2 linked regions of the Marinagarivorans cellulosilyticus genome follow. The protein of the gene in region 2 interacts with the protein of the main gene of each other region in a pairwise test. Links are inferred from orthologs where the notes say so. Each region holds a gene or a part of one and is shown on either strand. Other genes may lie near its edges. The genes, in order: ftsZ and rlmN.

Region 1 (12,014 bases), 380 kb from region 2 along the record:
TCATTACAAAGTGGCGCTGCTGCGATTGAAGCACTGCAAAGCTTCGGTGTTGATGTAGTGGCTATTGATACACAAGAAAATGCTGTTGCACAGTTGCAACAGCAGGAACTATCGGGTGCTTTTATTGCCTTGCATGGCGTGGGTGGTGAAGATGGCAAAATCCAAGGTTTGTTGGAATTTTTAAATATCCCTTACACCGGCAGTGGTGTGTTGGCATCCTCGTTATGTATGGATAAGTTGCGTACAAAGCAATTGTGGTCCGGCGTAAATTTACCTTCTGCGCAATATTTAGCGCTCGAGAAGTCTACCGACTGGGTACAAGCGCTTGCCTATTTGGGTGGCGAGGCAATGGTAAAGCCTGCGCACGAAGGTTCGAGTATTGGAATGAGCCGCGTGAATACGCCGCAAGCGCTTAAAAAAGCTTACGAAGAGGCTGCGCAATACGATACTAGCGTATTGGCCGAGCAGTTCATTGTCGGCGCGGAGTACACGGTGGCTATTTTAAATGGTGAAGCGCTGCCACCTATACGGCTTCAACCCAATAGTGACTTTTATGACTTCAATGCAAAGTATTTAGCCGATGATACTCAATACTTGTGCCCTTGTGGTTTGGCGCAAGCAAAGGAAACTGAGCTAAAGCAATTAGCAAAGGCTGCCTTTACGGCTGTTGGGGCTGAGGGCTGGGGGCGTGTTGATATTATGGCAAATGCAGCGGGTGAATTTTATTTGCTGGAAGTCAATACTGTGCCGGGTTTAACGGGCCATTCATTAGTGCCAATGGCCGCGCAAGCTGCAGATATTGATTTTGAAACGTTGATTTTGCGCATTGCCGCGCAGGTTACGGCGAATTAGTTTGTGGCAAAGGCGAAAAAAAGTGGTGGCGCTAGCCGGCGGCGAAGCCTGGCAGCGAAGAAAAGTGAAGCAAGCCAGATACCCTGGCGCTTTTTACTGAATGCTTTTTTGGCGGTTGCCGTCGCTGTATTGTTGGTTTGGAGTATTTATCGGTTAGAGCCATTAGCCATTATTCAGCAATACACGAATAAGCCTATTGCGCATGTCAGTGTGCAGGGGGATTTTAAGTATGTATCACAGGTAAATATTGAAGCGTTAGTGGCAACAAAATTGACGGAAACTTTTTTAGAGCTGGACATTGTTGCTTTAAAAAGTCACTTGGAAAAGCACCCTTGGATTGATCGTGCAATAGTGACTCGGCAGTGGCCAGATACGTTATTGATAAAAATATCGGAGCAACAGCCAATAGCGCGCTGGAATTCGCATGATTTTTTAAATTTACGGGGTGAAATTGTTAATTTAGACAACAAAACTGAATTAAATCATCTACCTTTATTGAGAGCCAATGATAGGTATGCAGAAAAAGTCATGCAGCAATATGTCTTAGTTGCGAAGTTGTTGGCTAATTATAAATTTGCACCTTTAGTGCTAGAACTGGATAATACCCTAGCCTGGTCCTTAAAGATCTCGCCAGAAATAGAAATTAAGCTTGGCAGAGAAGATTCACTCAAAAAGTTACAGCGCCTCATGGACGTGTTGACCGCAGAGTTGAATGACCAAGTAAGCAATATCGATGCGATCGATATGCGCTATAAACAAGGCTTTGCCATTAACTGGATAGAACCGCCAGAGACAAGTAAAGCCGAAGCTGCAGTTCATTAGTTAAAATGTTCTGAGCGATAAAAGTGCGAACCCTTGTAGGTATCGCGAAACAGTAATACGACTAGGGCTTAAAAGCCAAATTGATTTATCGGGGCACAGGCAATGGCGCAGTCCAGTGGAAATAAAATGATCGTGGGTTTAGATATTGGAACATCTAAGGTTGTTGCGATCGTTGGGGAGTTATCGCCTGAAGGTGAACTGTCGGTAGTAGGTATTGGTTCTCATAGCTCTAGTGGTTTAAAAAAAGGCGTGGTCGTCAATATTGATTCAACGGTGCAATCGATACAGCGCGCAGTAGAAGAGGCCGAGCTAATGGCCGGTTGCCAAATACATTCGGTGTATGCGGGTATTGCCGGTAGTCATATTCGCAGTTTGAACTCGCACGGTATTGTGGCGATTAAAGACCGAGAAGTCTTTGCTCAAGATATAGAGCGCGTTATTGATGCTGCCCAAGCGGTTGCTATACCAGCGGATCAACGCATTTTGCATATCTTGCCACAGGAGTACCGCATCGATGATCAAGACGGTGTAAAAGAGCCGTTAGGTATGTCTGGTGTACGCTTAGAAGCCAAAGTGCATTTGGTGACTTGCGCTGTAAATGCTGCGCAAAATATTGAGAAGTGCATTCGTCGCTGCGGCTTAGATGTCGACGATATTATTCTAGAGCAATTGGCATCGAGCTATGCCGTGTTAACAGAGGATGAAAAAGAGCTGGGTGTATGCATGGTGGATATTGGTGGTGGAACAACCGATATCGCTATTTTCACCGAAGGCTCTATTCGCCATACGGGAGTAATCCCTATTGCTGGTGATCAAGTGACTAATGATATTGCAATGGCGTTAAGAACACCGACGCAGCACGCTGAAGATATCAAAATTAAATATGCCTGTGCCTTGGCCAAGCTAGCCGGCGCGGAAGAAACAATAAAGGTTCCAAGTGTAGGCGAGCGCCCACCAAGAGACCTTTCTCGTCAAGCGTTGGCTGAAGTAGTGGAGCCACGTTACGAAGAGTTATTCACTTTGGTGTTGGCCGAACTAAGGCGTAGTGGTTTCGAAGATATGCTACCGGCGGGCATTGTATTAACCGGTGGCACATCAAAAATGGAAGGTGTTGTAGAGTTGGCCGAAGAAATATTCCATATGCCTGTACGTTTAGGTGCACCGCAAAATGTTTCTGGTTTGCGTGATATCGTCAATAACCCAATTTATTCCACGGGTGTTGGCTTATTGCACTACGGCCTGAAGCAGCAAGGTGGGCAGGGTACAGAGTCATTTGAGCCTACAGATAATACTTGGGGACGAATAAAGAATTGGTTTCAGCGCAACTTGTAAAGTTAGTGCATAGGCACTGTTAGCTATTGATAAGTTACGCGAAACACTTGAATTGACGCTATGGCAACAATACCTAGCGTATACATATTTTTAAGCAGGGGAACGAAAGGGGAAAACCATGTTTGAGCTTGTAGATAATATTCCGCAAAATGCGGTAATTAAAGTTGTAGGTGTAGGTGGCGGTGGCGGTAACGCTGTGCGTCATATGATTGAGCAACAAGTTGATGGTGTGGACTTTATCTGCGCTAACACCGATGCGCAGGCGTTGAAAAATGTTAGTGCGCAAACCGTGTTGCAACTTGGTGGCCATCTAACCAAAGGTTTAGGTGCTGGCGCCAACCCTAACGTGGGCCGCGAGGCTGCAATGGAAGACCGTGAGCGTATTGCAGAAACTCTGCAAGGTGCCGATATGGTATTTATCACCGCGGGTATGGGGGGCGGTACTGGTACAGGCGCTGCACCCGTAGTGGCTGAGGTTGCTCGCGAGCTGGGTATTCTTACTGTCGCTGTTGTGACCCGCCCATTTCCTTTTGAAGGCCGCAAGCGCATGGCGATTGCGGAAGAGGGTATTAAGCAATTAAAAGATCGCGTTGATTCTTTGATTACTATCCCAAATGAAAAACTATTGGCTGTGCTGGGTAAATCCACCAGCTTAATCGATGCTTTTAAAGCCGCTAACGACGTATTGTTGGGTGCGGTGCAGGGTATCGCGGATCTTATTATTCGCCCAGGCATGATCAACGTCGACTTTGCTGATGTTCGCACTGTGATGAGTGAAATGGGCATGGCGATGATGGGTAGCGGTTCAGGTAAAGGCGAGAATCGCGCACGTGAAGCTGCGGAAGCCGCTATTCGCAGCCCACTTCTTGAAGATGTGAACCTTCACGGTGCGCGTGGCATTTTGGTTAACATTACTGCTGGAATGGACTTATCTTTGGGTGAGTTCAATGAAGTCGGTGACACCATCGAAGAGTTCGCCTCTGGTGATGCTACTGTGGTTGTAGGTACAGTGATTGACCCTGATATGGCCGACACCCTTAAGGTGACTGTGGTTGCTACTGGCTTGGGTGCTGTTCAGGCGCAAGAAGAAACACCTGCAAAACCTGAAAAAGTTGTAGATAATACGCGCCACGCCGACGGTGGTTTGAATTATGCTGTGTTGGATAAACCAACAGTTATGCGTAACCAAAACTCTAGTGCAGCGCCAAAGCTTGATGAAAAGGCTCGGGACATGGAATATCTTGATATTCCGGCGTTCCTGCGCCGTCAAGCGGACTAACCGCAGGCCGCTTGCTCGATTATTGCGCGCAGTTTCTGGCAGCTACGCCTGAGATACCGTTGCATGGATGCTGTTCCCCGCGTTATAGCGGGCGTATGCTGACGCAAAAAGCACGTCGAATACCGGCGTGCTTTTTGCGTACATTATGGTTGCTGAATCGAGCGTTCAGGTTGAATTCAGTTGTGTGGCGTTAGTATTAGTCACCTTAATATTTACTATTTTTGCTTTGCAGCATCAGTGGCACTCATTGAATTGGCTATGATTCTCCGGCCAATTGATAACAACAGTATGACACGCGGCTAAAAATTTACATTTTTGGCCGCTTATCTATAGAGACATAAAGTAATGATCAAACAACGCACGCTCAAAAACGAGATTCGCGCCACCGGTGTGGGGCTGCATACAGGGCAAAAGATCTATCTAACCCTAAGGCCTGGCCCAATAGATGGCGGTATCGTTTTTCGACGTGTAGACCTAAACCCTGTTGTTGAAATACAGGCAAAGGCTGAAAACGTTGGTGATACAACGCTATCTACAACGCTAATAAATGGCGATGTACGGGTTTCTACTGTAGAGCACTTGTTGTCAGCGATGGCAGGCTTGGGTATTGATAATGCCATTATTGATGTAAGCGCCGATGAAGTACCCATTATGGATGGCAGTGCAGGCCCGTTTGTTTTCCTGATTCAGTCTGCAGGCATCCAAGAGCAGCCAGCTGCGAAGAAATTTATTCGCATCAAGAAAGAAGTAACGGTTACCGACGGCGATAAAATGGCGACTTTTGTACCTTTTGACGGCTTTAAGGTGTCTTTTACTATCGATTTTGATCACCCCGTATTTAAAGGGCGCAAACTCGATGCCGTGGTGGATTTTTCAAGTACCTCGTTTGTGAAAGAGATTTCGCGAGCGCGGACTTTCGGCTTTATGCATGAAATAGAATACCTTCGCTCGAAAGGCTTAGCCAAGGGCGGCAGTGTTGATAACGCCATTGTGGTTGATAAATACCGCATATTGAATGAAGACGGTTTGCGTTATGAAGACGAATTTGTAAAGCATAAGATCCTTGATGCCATCGGAGATTTATATCTCTTAGGTAACACCTTAATTGGTGAATTCCGTGCTTATAAGTCTGGTCACGGCTTAAATAACCAATCGCTGCGCGAACTTATTCGTCAGCCAGATGCTTGGGAAGTTGTGACTTTTGAGGATGATGAAGAGTCGCCAATTGCCTATCACAAGCCATTGGCTGCTGCATAAACCATAGGTTATGTTTTTTCTGGCGAGGCCTTGGCGCTTGCCTGCTTACAAAAAGCCAACTTTCGAACAGTTGGCTTTTTGTGTTTTATATGCCATATTCTGGCGCCGATTAAGCTATATAGCCAAATCGACTAGGTTTTGTCATTTTTTTGATTAAACTTTAAGCGAGGCGACCGTTATTTATTCATCTTGCTGGCGTCCCAGCATCAGGTCTAAATTACCGTCGATATCAAACACTTTTAAATATGCGCAAGCTCAAAGTATTGCGCGTATTTCGGGTAGCTAAAGACAAAAGTCAGTGAAGATTATATTCATTAGCAAACGCCATGGTGGCACAAAAACAATTACCTTAGGCTTTTGGTCTAAGACGTTTTTGATCGCCGGTATGTTGGCTTTACCGTTAGCCGCGGTAACGTTAATTGCGCTGCAATGGAGTGTAAAAAGTGGTCATAGTCTGTTAACCCAGGACGTTTCAAAAACGTGGGAGCAAACGCTCACCGCCCAGCAGCTAGAAATCGAAAATACCCGCAATGAAGCGCAAAGTAAGCTTGAGGCACTCACACTACGAGTGGCTGAGCTGCAGGCCCGCTTAGTTCGCTTAGATGCGCTCGGTGAGCGCATGACAGTGGCTGCAAAGCTAGAGCATGGCGAGTTCGATTTTAGCCAGCCGCCAGCTTTGGGTGGCCCCTCTGAGGAGCTAGACAACCACAACTTTGAAGTTGCCACATTCATGGATATGATTGATGAGCTGTCCTTCAAGATTGAGGATCGACAGCATCAGCTGCAAACACTAGAAGCCTTGATGGCCAACCAAAAAGTAGAAGAGTCTATTTTTGTGGCTGGGCGTCCAATCACAAAAGGTTATTTGTCGTCGCGCTATGGCCGCAGAACTGATCCGTTCAGCGGGCGCGTTGCTTGGCATGCGGGCGTTGATTTTGCTGGCAAAGATGGCAGCGATATTGTCGCAGTTGCTGCGGGTGTCGTTACTTGGTCTGCAGAGCGTTACGGCTATGGTAATTTGGTTGAAATTAATCATGGCAACGGTTTCACAACCCGCTATGCTCACTGCAAAGAAAACCTCGTTAAAATAGGCGATGTAGTGAAAAAAGGCCAACTTATAGCGCTGATGGGCTCAAGTGGCCGCTCCACAGGCCCACACGTACATTTTGAGGTTTATAAGCATGGTCGCGCTGTCGATCCCGCCTCTTACATTCGTCGAGCCAGCCGCTGAACCTTTAAAGCCCCGTCCTATTTGTTTTTATATCGAACAGTTTCGGCTTTTTAGCCAACTCACTTTTTACCGCCGTTACGGCAACACAATTAAGATACCGTTATGACTCTGAATATTATTAAATTGTTATTTGGCTCTAAAAACGATCGCGAATTAAAGCGTATGCGCAAGCTCGTTAAAAAAATTAATGCCTTAGAAGAGTCTATCAAGGGGCTGGAAGACACTGCGCTAAAAGAAAAAACACAAGAGTTTCGTTCGCGCCACCAAAATGGTGAAACCCTTGATGCATTATTGCCAGAGGCCTTTGCAGTTTGTAGAGAGGCCAGCTCGCGCGTTATGGGAATGCGCCATTACGATGTTCAGCTGATTGGTGGTATCGCCTTGCACGAGGGGCGCATCGCAGAGATGCGTACCGGCGAAGGTAAAACACTCATGGCGACGCTGGCTGTCTATTTAAATGCGATTCCCGGTAATGGCTCGCACCTTGTAACTGTGAATGACTATTTGGCCCGCCGCGATGCTGAATGGATGCGCCCACTTTATGAGGCTCTGGGTTTAACGGTTGGCGTTATTGCTTCAATGCAGCCGCAAGATGAAAAGCGCGAAGCTTATAACTCTGATATTACCTACGGCACAAATAATGAATTTGGGTTCGATTACTTGCGCGATAATATGGTTTTGCGCAAAGAAGATCGCATGCAGCGGCCGCTGACATTTGCCGTTGTGGATGAGGTGGATTCGATCCTAATCGATGAGGCGCGCACACCGCTCATCATCTCCGGCGCAGCTGAAGATAGCTCTGAGCTTTATCGGGTGATGAACCTCCTAACGCCCACCTTGCGCCCCGTGGCCGATTCTGATGGCGAGCGCAATGAGAAAATTCAATTTCAAAAGGTGCTGCTCGAAGGGCAAGAAAAGCCCTGTTCAATTACTGCAGCTTTAACTGAAGCTGATAAAGCTAATAAAGATTTGGTGATTGCGGATGCCAGTGCTAAACCGCCAGTTTGCCGGTTGGCCGAAAAAGGGCATTTTATGCTCGATGAAAAAGGCCGCCAAATCGAGCTGACTGAAGATGGTCACGAGCTGGTTGAGCAGTGGTTAGTCAAAAATAAGCTTATGAAGGAAAACGACAGCCTTTATTCTGCCGGCAACCTAAATCTATTGCACCACGTTCATACATCGTTGAAGGCCCACAAGCTTTATCACAATGATGTCGAATACATTGTGCAAGATAGCCAGGTACTTTTAATTGATGAACACACGGGCCGCACAATGCCTGGGCGTCGTTTATCAGAGGGGTTGCATCAGGCGATTGAAGCCAAAGAAGGACTGGCAATTCAAAATGAAAGTCAAACCTTGGCTTCAACTACTTTCCAGAACTACTTTCGGTTGTACAAAAAATTATCGGGTATGACGGGTACTGCCGATACCGAGGCTGTTGAATTTCGTCAAATCTATGGTTTAGATGTTGTTGTTATCCCTACGAATAAACCCATTGCACGGCAAGATTTGAACGACCTTGTATTTTTAACCATTGACGAAAAATACGATGCAATTGTTAAACAGGTTCAAGAGCTGCAAAGCAAAAACGTCCCTATTTTGGTGGGGACTGCATCGGTAGAAAGCTCTGAAGAAGTCTCTCGTCGCTTTAAGGCTGCGGGGGTTCGTCACGAAGTGCTTAACGCTAAGCAGCATGACCGCGAGGCCGATATTATTGCTCAAGCTGGGCGCCCTGGTGCAATTACAGTCGCTACTAATATGGCGGGCCGTGGTACGGACATTAAGTTGGGTGGAAGCTGGGAAGCTGATGTCGAAAAGCTTGATAACCCAACACAAGCCCAAATCGACGAGCTCAAGGCGCAATGGAAGGAGCGTAACGAGCAAGTTAAAGCCAATGGCGGTCTGCATATTGTTGGTACAGAACGCCACGAATCTCGCCGAATAGACAATCAGCTTCGCGGTCGTGCGGGGCGCCAAGGTGACCCTGGTGTATCGCGCTTTTATCTTTCACTGGAAGATAGCTTGATGCGTATTTTCGCCTCTGATCGTGTGCGCAATATGATGAGTGCGCTAGGCATGGAGAAAGGCGAAGCGATCGAAGCAAAAATGGTTTCTCGGGCTATTGAAAAAGCGCAGCGAAAAGTTGAGGGTCGCAACTTTGACTTCCGTAAGCAGCTACTTGAATACGATGATGTCGCCAACGATCAAAGGCAGGTAATTTATACCCAGCGCAATGATTTATTAGAAATGGACAGCATTGAAGATGCCATTACGGGTATGCGCGAAGAGGTCATGAACGATATTATCTCTAACCATATTCCTCCTCAATCATTGGCTGAGCAATGGGACGTATCGGGGCTGGAGGAAGTTATTAAGGTTGATTTCGGTGTGGATCTACCCATTGCCCAGTGGCTTGAAGACGATAAAAAACTGTATGAAGAACCGTTGCGCGAAAAAATTATTGCTGCAATGGATGAGTTCTACCAGCAGAAGTGCGAGCGCCTTGGCGGTGTTATGCGAGGTCTGGAAAAGCAATTAATGCTGCATGTTCTAGATACATTGTGGAAAGAGCATCTGCAGAGCATGGACCAGTTACGCCAAGGTATTGGCTTGCGCGCTTATGCGCAGAAAAACCCCAAGCAAGAATATAAAAGAGAAGCTTTTGAGTTGTTCCAAGAATTATTGAATAGCTTAAAGCACGATGTTGCGCGTGTATTGTTTAAAGTCGAGCCGATGACCGAAGAGCAAATGCATATGATGGAAGCCCAGCGCAGAATGGAAGCAGAAGCAGCGATGCGTAACCAGCAATTAAAGCATGAAGACGCATCGGCGTTAACAGCGCCGCAAGCGCCAGAGTCTGAAGCTCCGCCTTTGCAGCAGCCTTTGCAGCGTGCAGCACCCAAAGTAGGGCGCAATGATCCGTGCCCATGTGGCTCGGGTAAAAAATATAAAGCATGCCACGGTAAATTAGCGTAAAGAGGTATTGTTATGGCAGTGGGTGAGCACATTTGGCCGGTAATGCATCCTATTGCAGGTTTAACTTTAGGCACTGCAAGTGCGGGTGTTAAATATGCGGGACGAACCGATATTGTTGTAATGGCTATTGCCGAGGGTGCCGCGGTTTCGGGTGTTTTTACGCAAAATGCATTTTGCGCCGCTCCTGTTATCGTTGGGCGAAATCACTTGTCTGCTGGCGATATTCGTTATTTTTTAATTAATTCTGGCAATGCGAATGCGTGTACTGGTGAGCGCGGCCTTGCCGATGCAGAGTCCTGCTGCCAAGCGGTGGCAACACTTGGCGATATTGAAGCGCGGCAAGTGGTTCCATTTTCGACGGGTGTGATTGGTGAATATTTGCCTGTCCCTAAAATTGTTAATGCGCTACCGGCTGCCATGTCGTCGTTGTCTGTTAATGGTTGGGATGCGGCGGCCAAAGCAATTATGACAACAGACACTCGCCCAAAAGGCGCAAGTGTTCAGTTCGAGCATGATGGCGAAGTGATTTCTGTTACCGGCATCGCTAAGGGCGCGGGCATGATTAGGCCAAATATGGCGACTATGCTGGCGTATATAGCAACAGATGCGGTGGTGGCCCAGCCGCTGCTGGATGATATGGTAAAGCGTGCTGCAGATCAGTCGTTTAACCGTATTAGCATTGATGGCGACACATCAACGAATGACTCTTGCTTGTTAGTGGCAACAGGCCAAGCAGGCTTACCTATGTTGAGTGATCCAGCTGGCGAATTGTACGATAAGCTAATGGCTGCAGTTACTGATGTTCACCGGCAGCTGGCGCTAGGTATTGTGCGAGACGGTGAAGGGGCTAGTAAATGTATTAGCGTAGCCGTCACTCAAGGTGGAAACAAAGAAGAGTGCTTAAAGGTGGCCTATGCCATTGCGCACTCACCGCTAGTGAAAACAGCGCTTTTTGCATCAGACCCGAACTGGGGGCGTATTATCTGTGCTGTTGGTTATGCTGGTGTGCGTGCACTAGACACTCAAAAAGTAAATGTTTATTTGGATGATGTTTGCATTGTGCGTGCTGGCCAGCGGGCACAAGAGTACACCGAAGAGCAAGGTCAGGCAGTTGTTGATCAGGCCGAATTTAGTGTGCGTGTAGAACTTGGCCGTGGTCATAGTTCTGATGAGGTTTGGACAACAGATCTTTCGCATGACTACGTCACAATTAATGCGGAATATCGTAGTTAAGTATGTCGTCTGTTCATGTCGCTGTAGGCGTTATCTTAACTCAGAAAAAGGTGCTTTTAGCTAAACGTGCACAGCATCAGCATCAAGGTGGCTTATGGGAATTTCCTGGCGGTAAGGTTGAGGCCGGTGAGCATGTTACGGCTGCACTTAATCGTGAGCTTAAAGAAGAGCTTGCTATTAATGCAACACAAATGCAGCCGTTAATCCAAATTCGACATGATTATGGCGATAAGGTTGTTTTGCTAGATGTATGGACGGTAACTGCTTTTGACGGCGAACCGAGTGGCCAAGAAGGGCAGCCTTTGGTTTGGGCTGATCTTAATCAATTAATCCATTACGATTTTCCGGCGGCAAACCGGCCAATTGTTTCTGCTCTTACCCTGCCGCGCCTCATTGCCGTAACGCCTTCTAGTGGCGCAAAAGATGAAGTTTTGGCTTTTTGCCAAAAGGCATTGGCTCTAGGCGCTGCTGGTTTTCAATTGCGCTCACTACAACTAGGGCCCGAAGATATCAACTGGCTGCATAGTAAATTGACTGAGCTCTGCGGTGTGCCGATTTGGATAAACAGTGCGCATTTATTTGATAATTCAGGCGTTATCAATCAAGCGCTACTTTCGCTAGCTGCCCATGTCCATTTTACTTCCCGCCATTTGGTGCAGGCAAAAAAAGTCGGTTCGTGCATCGCGAATGCAACGGCATCATGCCATAACTTGGAAGAAATAAGGGCTGCAGAAGCGGCTGGAATTAAAGCCGTTTATTTATCGCCAGTGTCAGCAACGCCGTCACATCCAGATGCTAACGGCTTAGGCTGGGATGCTTTTTCACAGCTTGTAGCGAAAGCCAAAGTCCCAGTATATGCATTAGGTGGTATGGCGCTTGCGGACTTGCCGTTTGCACAAAACTGTTATGCGCAAGGCATTGCCGGTATATCGCTTTTTCAGTTTCAGCCCTAGGAGCTGGGCCTCCAGCTAATTTAGTTGAAAGAATAGCTAATGCTAAAAATAAAGCGATAGTCGTCGTTTTTTGGTGTTG
Region 2 (12,033 bases):
AGACGAGATAAAAACAAGAAATACGCGTTATCTAGCCTCCTGCTGATCATATTTTCCTCAACCATCAGTGGATATGACACCCCAGAAGCTATGGTTGAATTTGCCAAGCTAAAGCATGAATGGCTCCAGCGTTTTGTCACTTTAGACTCAATACCTTGTGTTGAAACGCTACGTTTTTTCATTTGCTCAATAAATACAGAGGAGTTAATAAAAGGCTTCGAAGCATTCATTCAAGAGGCAGGTGAAGGGGATATTATTTCGATTGACGGCAAGACTATGAGAGGTACAAGGCATAGCGCTCTAGACACCATTCACATGGTAAGTGCTTGGTCAAAAAAACATGGGGTAACGTTGACGGCGCTAAAAACTAAAGACAAATCAAATGAAATAAAGACGATTCCTTTGGTGCTTGATCTAATCGATATTAACGGTGCCATTGTTACAACGGATGCAATGGGCTGCCAAGTAAAAGTAGCCGATAAAATTCGCAGTGGGGGAGGCGATTATGTGCTCCAACTAAAAGACAACCAAAAGGCGTTACGTGCTGAAATAGAAGCGTATTACCACAAATTAATACGCGAAGACTTTGCCAACATAACCCATGACACCTATGAAGAAGTCGATAAAGGTCATGGTCGAATTGAGCAAAGAAAAACGCATCATGTAGAAATTAGCGACTGGGTTAATTCAGCGAGAAAATGGTGTGATGCTAATTCACTGATTCGTGTTGAACGCAATACAATAAAAGGCGAAAAAGAATCATCAGAAGTTTCTTGGTATTTAAGCTCTTTGGCCGTTGACGCGCAACGCGGGGCCGATGCAGTTCGAAGTCACTGGGGAGTTGAAAATAATTTACACTGGCAACTCGATGTTACCTTTAAAGAGGATGAATGTAGGCTCGCATCTGGAGCGGCTGCAATGGCTGTTATAAAAAGGTTTTGCATGAATCTGCTAAAGGTTAACGATACGAGTAAGCGCAGATTAAAACACCGAGTCATGGCCTCCGCTATTGATGATGACTATAGGGCAAAAATTCTACTGTCTGTCTAATTATTGCTAGGAGGCCCTGATAGCGCACCCTTAAAACACCAATTTCATAGTCAAACAAACCTTTTAGCTCCTGCTTGACGCCCTTTGTTAGCCAGAGCGTTTGCGGCTTGCTGACAGGTTCGTTATTAAATACTTGGTTTAAAAATGCCGCTTGCTTAGAAACCGTATCGGCAACTGCTGCCTGCGGCAAAATAACCAATGCAAGGGTACTTACAACCGCTAAAACAACCCAGATACTTTTGATAAACGTCATAACACCCATACGCCACACCTAACAAACAACGAAGCCTTCTTCGCGGTCCCAAGAAGACCAATCAATACATATGCTAAGGCTGTCACTTAGATTATCACTCTGACCAATTTGATAATCGGCCTTTATCACAACACCATCAACCAGTCGGTAGTCCATGCCCGCATTATTTTCAGACTCCGCCGCTACGAACACTGTTATTAGCACAGGTATTTAAACCACACTGAATAGCAACGCCATAACCAAAACTTGGCGCAATTTAACCACTCATTATGGCGCTAGCTTAGCGCCGCAAGGCCTTTTTCTCCGCCATTACGCCCTCTAAGCAGTATAAGTATCTGGCTCGATTCAATTAGCGTCGTCAGCCAAGCTGCATTCTAACTTGGTGAAAAGGCGCTAGCTATTGGAAACTTTTGACTAACCAACAATACGAAATGGTAAGCATCAACCTCATCGCCATCTCCATATGCGCTATTGAAATGATGCTTGCTATAACCACCAAGAAGTATTCTGTTAAGCCATTGAAAGGTTAAACGTTAAAAAAGCCGAAATGCTATCAAATGTATTTAAAAAGAATTGGTAGCCGTAATGGAGTTATATCTAGTAAAGCCACCCACTGCAACCCATACATTTTCCTGTCGAAGTTGCTCGATGCTAGAAGAAAACTGCGTGAGAAATGATGCAGTAACGCTCTGCCAAGAAAATAGGTAACACAAACATCCGAAGCGCCACCAAGCAATCAAACAATCCGAGCGTTAATCAGCAATACAATAACGCTCTCACTTTTTCTTAGCACGACCAGATTTAGGTTTTGCGCCTGCCTTTCCTTTTTTAGCTATTGTCATTACCCTGCGTTTTTTGTCGGCGGGGGTTTTCGCCATTTTATTTTTACGGCCCTCAAACGGATTTTCACTCGACTTATACTGAATTCGCAAAGGCGTGCCGTGTAAGTCTAGCGCTTTGCGGAAAGCTTTTTCGAGGTAGCGAGTATAGTGCGCGGGCACCGCGTCCGTCTGATTGCCGTGAATAACAATAATAGGCGGGTTGTTGCCCCCTGGGTGGGCGTAGCGCAGTTTAATACGACGGCCATTGACCATTTGCGGTGGATGCGTTGCCACAGCGCCTTGCAATATACGCGTTAGGAAATTGGTAGATAACTTGTCAGTCGCGGCCTGATAAGCCTTTTCGATGGACTCATATAAATGCCCCACCCCTGTACCGTGCAACGCTGATATGAAATGGAAGTCGGCAAAATCAATAAACCTCAGCTTGCGCTCTAGCTCACTTTTAACGTAGGTTTTATGCTCTTGTTCTAGGCCGTCCCATTTGTTCAATGCCACTACAAGTGCGCGACCCGCATCAATAACCTGCCCCATCAAGTGCAGGTCTTGATCTACTATGCCTTCTTCGGCGTCGATCATTAAAATAACCACATTAGCATCAGCAATGGCTTGTAGGGTTTTAACAATCGAGAATTTCTCGACCGCCAACGTAATGTTTTTACGCCGCCGAATACCTGCGGTATCAATAATGGTATACATCTGACCAAAACGTTCGTAATCGATATATACACTATCACGCGTAGTGCCCGGCATATCAAATACCACCACCCTGTCTTCACCTAGCATTCGGTTTACTAGTGTCGATTTACCAACGTTTGGCCGACCAACAATCGCGATTTTAATGCCTTTAGCAATAGGAGCATCTTCTGACGGAGCTAACTCGTGCTCTACTAGCTCTGTTTGTAAACCCTCTCCTTCGGTAGTATCGAGAGCCATCTCATCTGCCGGAGAATTCGACGCCAAAGCCAAGGTTGGCAAAGTGTCGAAAACATCGCTCAGCAATTGAGTCACGCCACGGCCGTGTGCAGCCGCAATACCATGCACCTCACCTAAACCCAACTCGTAAAAGGCCGCCGTCGCTACATCGTGATTTAAACCATCAATTTTATTGGCCACCAACATAACGGGCTTACTGCGTTGGCGTAAAAAGCTCGCAATTTGCTCATCAGAGGCAGTTAAACCCGCACGGCAATCCACCAAAAACAAAACCAAATCGGCTTCTTCGATAGCGAGACGCGATTGATCTGCCATTGCCGCATCAATGCCCTCTTCATCACCACTAAGACCGCCAGTGTCGATTACGATGAAGCGCTGCTCTTGATAGCTTGCTTCTCCGTATTTGCGGTCTCGCGTTAAACCAGAAAAGTTAGCAACGAGCGCGTCGCGCGTTTTCGTCAGGCGATTAAACAACGTCGATTTACCGACATTGGGGCGACCAACAAGAGCTATTACAGGAATCATAAGGACAACCAATTAGGTCTGTTCAGCTGCACAATTGCAGATATTTCGAACAGTATAAAACAACAAAACCCCCGCAATGTGCAGGGGTCTTTTAGGCAATCGCCTAGTTAAGTACTAGTTTACACAGGGGTAAAAGCTATTACTCTTTAGGGCTAATGCGGTACGCACTCAAGGCGCCATTATCCGCCAGAATATAAACCGTGTCATCGTCGACAAGCATTGGGGAACCATAACCGTTACCCGGCAACGAGCGTCGAGCAACAAACTTACCCGTTTTCGCATCAAAAGCGTGTAGGTAATTTGAGCTATCGACCGCTAAAACAAAGTTATTCAAAACCGCAGGCGAGCCAACATTGCGGCGATGTAGGTCTTTACTATGCCAAAGCTCTTGCCCAGAGGTTAGCCGGCGGGCAATAACATGGCTTGTTTCATCGACGTAAAAAACAGCAGCATCATTCACCGCTATTTCATTAAAAACGCTAGCATCTTCGGCCCAGCTAATTTTTCCAGTACCTCGGCTAACAGCAACAATGCGACCATTAGCACCAGCAGACAGAATAAATGGGCCGCTTGAAACCGGCGTAACATCGAGATCAACAGCGCGCTCAAGCTCTGTAATACCCTGAGGTTGGCTTACACGTACAGACCAGCGAAGGTCGCCCTCTTTGGTGCCAAAGCTCAACAGCTGGCCGTTATCGAATGCGACAAAAGCTTGGGTTCCGAGCAACAAAGGCGAGGCTTGGGCACGAAAGGTAAGTAGCGGTTGTGGATGATCGTAATTCCATAACTGCACGCCATCTGCCGCACTTAACGCAAATAAACGACCATCAATAGCGCTAACAAGAACTTCTTGTCCATTGCTTTGGGGCGGCGCTAACACTTCAGTACTGACAGTTGCCGACCACATAATGCTGCCGTCCTCCGCTGATAAGGCAAATACGTCACCATTGGTTGTTGCGGTGTAAAGCACATCGCCATGTAAGCTGATGCCAGCACTAACATCTTTACTAACGGACGAGCGCCATAAGGTTTTACCGTTCTTTTTATTGACCGCAAAAACCGTTCCCTTGCCTGTTACCGCAAATAATGTGTCTTCGCGTTGCGCAAGGTAAAAACGTTGGTAGTTACTGCCGCCAAACATTGGACGGCTGTATACGCGGCCAGATTTAAACGGGCCTATCCCCATCGTCCGCGCGTTACCATCTAGAGAAGCATGCCAGCGACTGGAAATACTGGCGGTTGATTCAAAAACGGCTAACTCAGCAGGAACCAAGGAAGCATCTTTTGCAGTACAACCCACAAACAAACTTAGCGCCAAAGCCACTAAGCCAAAGCGAACCAATGGCTTCATTCAGCAGCCTCAGCAGGTGTTGCGGCATGAGGGTTTACAGCATGTGGATTAACCGCATGGGGATTAGTGCCAATGGCAAGCGGCGAAGCTGTGGCAATACGCGCGTTATCCATTTTAAACTTTAATATGTTTGCTCGCATTCCGCCGTTAGACTCTTGCCCTTCCAATGCAGCAACCGCAGATTCAAACGCTGTATAAGCTTCGTCTAAACGACCTAAGCTAGCCAATACATCACCACGTGCTTCAGCGTAACCTGCGGTGAACGCATCAGATGGCGATGATGCTAGCAATGCAAGCGCTTCGTCGGTATTGCCCATAGCCGCTTTTACTCGCGCTAAGCGCAGTGTAGCCAATTCAACTGAAGATTGAGTTTGGCTATTAGCAATTACAGCATCTAGATAGCTGGCTGCTTTTTCGTATTCTGCAGCATCTACCGCCATTTTAGCCAAGTGAAAACGGGATAAATCAGCATATAAACCCGTATTATCTTCAGCTAATACAGCTTCAGCGGCACCAACAACACCCGCCTTTTGCTTGGGGCTTAGCGCAGCATCACCTTGGGCTGTTGCCGCAGCAATGACTTTGTCGTATAAGCCAGAATTGGCTTGGTCAGTTTTTTCCTGCGCAGATTGATATGCACCAAACCCGAAATAGCCCGCACTGGCCAATACAACCGCCGATACGGTTAATTTACCGTTCTCTTTCCACCAGCGTTTAAAGGCTTCAATTTGCTCTTCTTCTGTTAAATGCTCGGACACGAGACTCTCCTAATTTTATTGTTTCTTATTCCGCCACCTTCGGCCATATAGGACGATGCTGGCTTTTTGTTGTTGTCACCGTGATTTAGACATCCATCAAGGCTTGGATTTCACCGATAATATCGCTATCTGGCACATTCTTTTGGGGCTCATCGCGGCGTAAATACTTAATCGTTACGGAGCCTTCAGCCGCTTCGCTTTCACCAACAATCAAAGCCAACATTGCCCCGCTTTTGTCCGCACGCTTAAGTTGATTTTTAAAACTGCCACCACCGCAATGACCGACGACGCGTAAAAACGGCATAGCATCGCGCACTTGCTCGGCAAGTGCAATTGCTTTGGCTTGAACATTACCAACCGCAGCCACATAGATATCAACAAGACCATCAAGACCCTCTGGCATGGCATTGAGTTCCGCCAAAAGTAAAACTAAACGCTCTACCCCCATAGCGCAACCAAAGGCCGGCGTAGGCCGCCCGCCTAATTGCTCAACCAAGGTATCGTAACGGCCTCCGGCACAAACTGTTCCTTGTGCACCTAATGAGGTTGTTACCCACTCAAAGACCGTATTGCTGTAATAATCTAAGCCCCGGACTAGGCGCGGGTTGACTTCATAAGCAACTCCGGCTGCATCCAGCAAGGTTTTTAGTGTTTCAAAGTGCTCTATAGATTCTGGTGACAAATAATCACGCAGCACTGGCGCACCATTTAAAACATCCTGCGTGCTAGTAACCTTGCTGTCTAATATACGTAACGGGTTCGTGGTCAAACGGCGCTGGCTATCTTCATCGAGTTCATTCTTACGGGCTTCAAGGTACTTAACTAAATCGTCGCGGTATTTTTGACGCGCATCGCTGGCTCCAAGAGTATTAATCTGCAGTACAACCGACTGTTCAAGCCCCAGCTCGCGCCACAGCCTAGCCGTTAAAATCAACAGCTCTGCTTCGATGTCTGGCCCTGCAAAACCAAAGGTTTCTATGCCTATTTGGTGAAATTGACGAAGCCGACCCTTTTGCGGGCGCTCGTAGCGAAACATAGGGCCTTGGTACCACAAACGCTGAGTCTGGTTGTAGAGCAAGCCGTGTTGTTCACAGGCACGCACGCAACTTGCCGTACCTTCTGGACGCATACTTAGACTATCGCCATTGCGATCATCGAAGGTATACATTTCTTTTTCGATGATATCTGTAGCCTCACCAATGCCACGCTTAAAAAGGTCGGTACTTTCGACAATAGGAAATCGAATTTCGCTAAAACCATAGCGTGATAACACGTCGCTAACTGTAGCTTCAACGTACTGCCAAGCTGGTGAATCAGCAGGCAATAAATCATTCATTCCCTTAACAGACTGTATTTTTTTCAAAGATATACCTTAACAACTTATCTTGTCACTGCTCAGCTTAGCCGAGCGGATAAGAAAATATTGATCAATTTTTGATTACGCTTTTGCGATTAAATTCTCTTCTAAAGCCTCTTTTTCAGCAGCTTTTTTACGAATCATAGCTTCTAGGTCATCAACCAAGTTGGCATTTTCCAATTTGGAGTTAGGCTCCCCATCTTTATAAACTAAGTTTCTTGGCGTACCGCCCGCTAAACCTAAATCGGCTTCCTTGGCCTCTCCTGGGCCATTTACAACACAACCAATAATCGCTACATCTAACGGCGTCGTAATATCTTCTAAACGGTTTTCTAGATCATTAACCGTTTTAATCACATCAAAGTTTTGACGAGAGCAACTTGGGCAAGCAATAAAGTTAACGCCCTTAGTTCGAAGCTTAAGGCTTTTAAGGATATCCCACCCAACCTTCACTTCTTCGACGGGATCTGCCGCTAAAGACACACGTAAAGTATCGCCAATACCATCCATTAACAGCATGCCCAAACCTACCGACGACTTAACCGTACCGGCGCGTAAGCCACCAGCTTCGGTAATACCTAAATGCAAAGGTTGGTCGATTTCTTTCGATAATAGACGGTAAGCTTCAACGGCCATAAAAACATCGCTGGCTTTAACGCTTACTTTAAAATTTTCAAAATTCAATTCATGAAGAATATTCACATGCCTAAGCGCCGACTCTACCAAGGCTTGCGGTGTTGGCTCACCATATTTTTTTTGTAAATCTTTTTCCAATGAGCCCGCATTAACACCAATGCGAATTGGAATATTTAAGTCGCGGGCTTTATCAACCACCGCCTGAATGCGCTTTTCACGGCCAATATTACCAGGGTTTATTCTTAAGCAATCCACCCCTAAATCGGCCACCTTAAGTGCGATGCGATAATCAAAATGAATGTCCGCCACTAATGGGACAGTGACTTGCTTTTTGATTTCGCCAAAAGCATCCGCAGCCTCTAGGCTAGGCACCGAAACCCGAACAATATCAGCCCCTGCCGCTTGAATACGCTGAATTTGATCAACCGTTGCAGCAACATCGCAAGTTTCAGTGTTTGTCATACTTTGAACACTGATTGGGGCATCGCCACCAACAGGTACATTTCCTACCATAATTTGCCGGGTTTTACGGCGGACAATAGGGGAATCGCAATGCATAATTAACTCTTTAAATAACGGGCCCGTTAAGGGCCAACTTGAATCCGTAAGACACGGCGTCCGGGGCTAGCAGTTAAGTCTAGGGCGCGCCCATTAACAAAGCCTGTCGCCGCAGCGGCATCACCCAATTTTAGATCAAAAGGCGCTTTACCCAGCAGCTGAATTTCATCACCAGCTTTAGCCAATTTAGCGACTTGCTTACGGCCACTGGCATCAGCTACCTCGACCCAGCAATCAGCCGTAAACACCAATTTTAATACATCGCTCGAAGACGCTTCTGTCTGCAGTTTAAGTGATACTGATTCAGCATTAGCCGATTGCGCTACAGGAGTTTCCGACTTGACGATGTTTTCAGGAGTGTTTTGACTACCGCTGTTTACATCAGGCGCAATAGCCATCGAACTCGCAACCGAGCTAGACGCAGCCTTGATGGGTTCTTGCTCTTTACTCTCTTCAACTGAAGCCACCAAGTCGCGAGACATTAAATTTTCATCGCGCTGTGTTAAAGGCACTTTTTGCTCTAAAGCTTTTACACTACTGAGCGAAGGTGCAAGCTCGGCAGAGTTATTCACAACAATAGCGTCGTCTGCCATTTTTTCTTTTTGCTGCGCAAAAAACCATTGGCCCAAGCCAATAAAAATAATAAGCGCTACAGCAGTTGCCACCCATGGCGGCCAGTTAACGTTTTTACGCGGCGCCACTACCGGGTTATTTTGCTCCTCACTAAGCTTCTTTTGTTTGAAATACGCCTCTACAACAGTAACTAACGGCTTGCCATCAAGGCCTACTTGCTTAGCGTATGTTTTCACATAACCAATAACAAAAGCGGGGGCAGTCCCAGCCGCAGAATAATCATCGCGCTCAATCGCCTCTAAACGGGTTTCAAAAATTCGAGTCGCCTCGGCAATTTGAACTAACGTCTTTCCCTGTTGCTTTCGCGCGGCAGAAAGTTGCTGCCCCGGCGTAAGGCCGCTGGCTTGCGTCAAGGTCACAACAATGCCTCTTTTACAGTCGTAAATAAAAACATTATTGGCTCTCTATAAGGGCTTTGTATTCAAGGTATTCTTTTGAATAACCGAACATATTTTTTAACGCTAGAGCTTGGCTAGATACACGGTCTTGGTTATCAAATATGCGCTCAATACGGATTCCAAGCCATAAGCTTCGTGCAGAAGGCTCTGTCAATTTGTTATAACGGTCGAGATAGCGCTTAGCGGTTGAGTAATCCTGATCTTTAAAAGCTAAATCCGCCAGTTCAATAACAGCCGGCGCCATGGAAGAGCGAAGATTTAAAGCATGCGTAAATGCCGCTTTGGCTCGCACGATATTGTTCAATTCTAACGCGCAGCGGCCAGCAAAATATAGTGAGTATGCGCGCTCAGGGTAAGAGAGGTCTTTAGCAACCTCCTCAAATTGAACCGATGCATCTTCATAGCGACCTTGGCGAGACAAAAACAGACCATAGGTGTAACGGGACGCAGAAATTTCTTTGTTATTCGCATATTTAATGCTTTTTTGAAAGTTTTCTTCGGCCGCCTCTGGCTCGCCATTAAGCTGGTGCACCAAGGCTAGCCCCTGCAAACCACGGGGATTTTTTTTATCAACTTCCAATACATCGAGAAACTGCCGCAACGCCTGATCACGATTGCCAGCATCGAGGTATTTCATCCCTAACTCAATACGAGTATCCATAGCCTTTGCCGGATCCACTTTGGACGTTTTAGTTACGCCAGTGGAAACACAGCCGGACAACAGTAGAATGCTAATAGTTAAACTTATTGCTTTCATCGTTATTGTTACTCGCATGCATCTAATTTTATTAAGGATTCCCACCCACAAAATTCACGACTTCCTCCGATGCAACACCGGTTAAACCATAGCGAGCACTTCTACGGGTAATATCATTGACTTCACCCGCTAGCTGCCCACAAGCCGCATCGATATCGTCACCACGTGTAGTGCGTACCGTGGTGGTATATCCGGCCTCAATTAGAATCGTTTGGAAGCGACGCAACGCGTTGTTACTCACTCGCTTGTAGTTCGATAAATTAAAGGGGTTAAAAGGAATTAAATTAATTTTGACAGGGATATTCTTTAACAGCTCAGCAAGCTCATGGGCGTGCTCGGGCCGATCATTAACATGATCAATTAAAGTGTATTCAATCGTAATTTTACGGCGATTATCAGGCAAGCCGGTAATATAGCGCTCAGCCGAATCGAGCAACGTCGCTATAGGGTATTTTTTGTTGATGGGCACCAGCTCATTGCGTAACGCATCGTTAGGCGCATGCAAAGAAATCGCCAAACATGCATCGGTATGCTCACCCAATTTATCCAGCATCGGCACTACGCCGCTGGTACTTAATGTTACTCGCCTCTTGGACAAACCGTAGCAAAAGTCGTGCATCATTAAATTCATCGCATCGACAGAATTGTCGAAGTTTAATAACGGCTCCCCCATCCCCATCATCACAACATTTGTAATTTTCCGAGGGCCTTTTTCCGTCAGCTGACCAAACGATTTAGCCGCAATCCAAACTTGCCCAATAATTTCGGCACAGGTTAAATCTCGGTTAAAGCCCTGCTTGCCTGTCGCGCAAAAGCTACAGTCTAGGGAGCAACCCACTTGCGACGACACGCATAAAGTACCGCGCTCGCCATCGGGTATAAACACCGTTTCGACAGCGTTATTGCCGCTAACGCTGATTAGGAATTTGCGCGTACCATCAATGCTATCTAACTGCTTAATAAGCTCGGGCGGTCTAACTTCAGCAATTTGCTTCAATTTTTCACGAAGCGCTTTACTGATGTTCGTCATCTCATCAAAGTCAGTGACGCCGTACTGATGAATCCACTTCATAACTTGGGTTGCGCGAAACTTCTTTTCCCCGATGCTCTCAAAGAAAGCAACGAGCTTGGCCTCGCTCAGACCAAGTAAATTCACGCATTCCACCGCGGACTCAACAGTACAACTAGACATATAACCTGCTTGCCTTAACGGCTAAAGATTTCACTTTCAGAGAAAAAATAACTGATTTCACGCGCAGCTGATGCGGCTGAATCACTACCGTGCACAGCATTGCGAGAAACTTCCTTAGCAAAATCTGCACGAATAGTGCCCGGCGCTGCATCAGCAGGGTTTGTAGCGCCCATGATGTCACGATTCTGGGCAATAGCGCCCTCACCCTCTAAAACCTGAACCAACACAGGACCGCTAGTCATGAACTCGACTAGCTCGCTAAAGAATGGGCGCTCTTTGTGCTCGGCGTAAAAACCACCAGCTTTCTCTTCCGACAAAAGCATCATTTTTGCTGCAACCACTTTTAGGCCTGCATCTTCAAACCGCGTATATATCTTACCTATAACATTGTCTGCGACTGCATCAGGCTTAATGATGGATAAAGTACGTTCTACTGCCATGGATAACTCCGTTTCTATATCGCCGCGCGAAAGACGGCACAGTTAAAAAATGGCGGAATTATACGGGTTTTTGGCGCAAAGTGCTAAGTTAGGACGCACCAAAGCGTAGCATTCTGAGAATTACACCAAGCCTTACTCAGCCTTTGCTGGCGATTACAAACAAAACCCAACTGTCAATCAGCAATTTTCTGCCCCGCCAACACAAAAATGTCATAAAAACTTAACCTTTGTGTGGTAACCGCCTGTTAATCTTGAATCATCTATCCACTGAAAGCCCAGTAATTACGACAGGTAAGCCCATGAATACAATAAAAACAGCCGTCTTAACCACTCCTTTTCTACTTGCACTC

The links.
Region 1: the proteins of rlmN (region 2) and ftsZ interact in binary tests that used the Escherichia coli proteins (3 or more experiments, as listed by UniProt). The link is inferred for Marinagarivorans cellulosilyticus from one-to-one orthologs.

What each region holds. Positions count from the first base shown.
Region 1 is NZ_AP023086.1:2,600,184-2,612,197, forward strand. What follows is about bases 2,354-5,204. They hold ftsZ (cell division protein FtsZ), read left to right. Parts: upstream 2,354-3,124; coding sequence 3,125-4,285; downstream 4,286-5,204. Other genes in these bases: ftsA (cell division protein FtsA), read left to right, coding at 2,354-3,006; lpxC (UDP-3-O-acyl-N-acetylglucosamine deacetylase), read left to right, coding at 4,631-5,204. Also shown: MARGE09_RS10540 (D-alanine--D-alanine ligase), read left to right, coding at 1-852; MARGE09_RS10545 (cell division protein FtsQ/DivIB), read left to right, coding at 856-1,674; more of ftsA, read left to right, coding at 1,777-2,353; more of lpxC, read left to right, coding at 5,205-5,542; MARGE09_RS10565 (M23 family metallopeptidase), read left to right, coding at 5,841-6,773; preprotein translocase subunit SecA, read left to right, coding at 6,876-9,749; bifunctional glutamate N-acetyltransferase/amino-acid acetyltransferase ArgJ, read left to right, coding at 9,762-10,982; MARGE09_RS10580 (Nudix family hydrolase), read left to right, coding at 10,985-11,935; MARGE09_RS10585 (DUF481 domain-containing protein), read right to left, coding at 11,956-12,014. UniProt on the Escherichia coli protein: Essential cell division protein that forms a contractile ring structure (Z ring) at the future cell division site. The regulation of the ring assembly controls the timing and the location of cell division.
Region 2 is NZ_AP023086.1:2,985,107-2,997,139, reverse strand. The notes cover bases 9,164-12,033. They hold rlmN (dual-specificity RNA methyltransferase RlmN), read right to left. Parts: upstream 11,244-12,033; coding sequence 10,083-11,243; downstream 9,164-10,082. Other genes in these bases: MARGE09_RS11930 (hypothetical protein), read left to right, coding at 11,983-12,033; ndk (nucleoside-diphosphate kinase), read right to left, coding at 11,258-11,683; pilW (type IV pilus biogenesis/stability protein PilW), read right to left, coding at 9,290-10,051; MARGE09_RS11950 (RodZ domain-containing protein), read right to left, coding at 9,164-9,255. In the rest of the region: MARGE09_RS11990 (ISAs1 family transposase), read left to right, coding at 1-1,050; MARGE09_RS11985 (hypothetical protein), read right to left, coding at 1,007-1,312; MARGE09_RS11980 (hypothetical protein), read right to left, coding at 1,322-1,507; ribosome biogenesis GTPase Der, read right to left, coding at 2,080-3,603; outer membrane protein assembly factor BamB, read right to left, coding at 3,743-4,954; MARGE09_RS11965 (YfgM family protein), read right to left, coding at 4,951-5,712; hisS (histidine--tRNA ligase), read right to left, coding at 5,798-7,075; ispG (flavodoxin-dependent (E)-4-hydroxy-3-methylbut-2-enyl-diphosphate synthase), read right to left, coding at 7,151-8,263; more of MARGE09_RS11950, read right to left, coding at 8,290-9,163.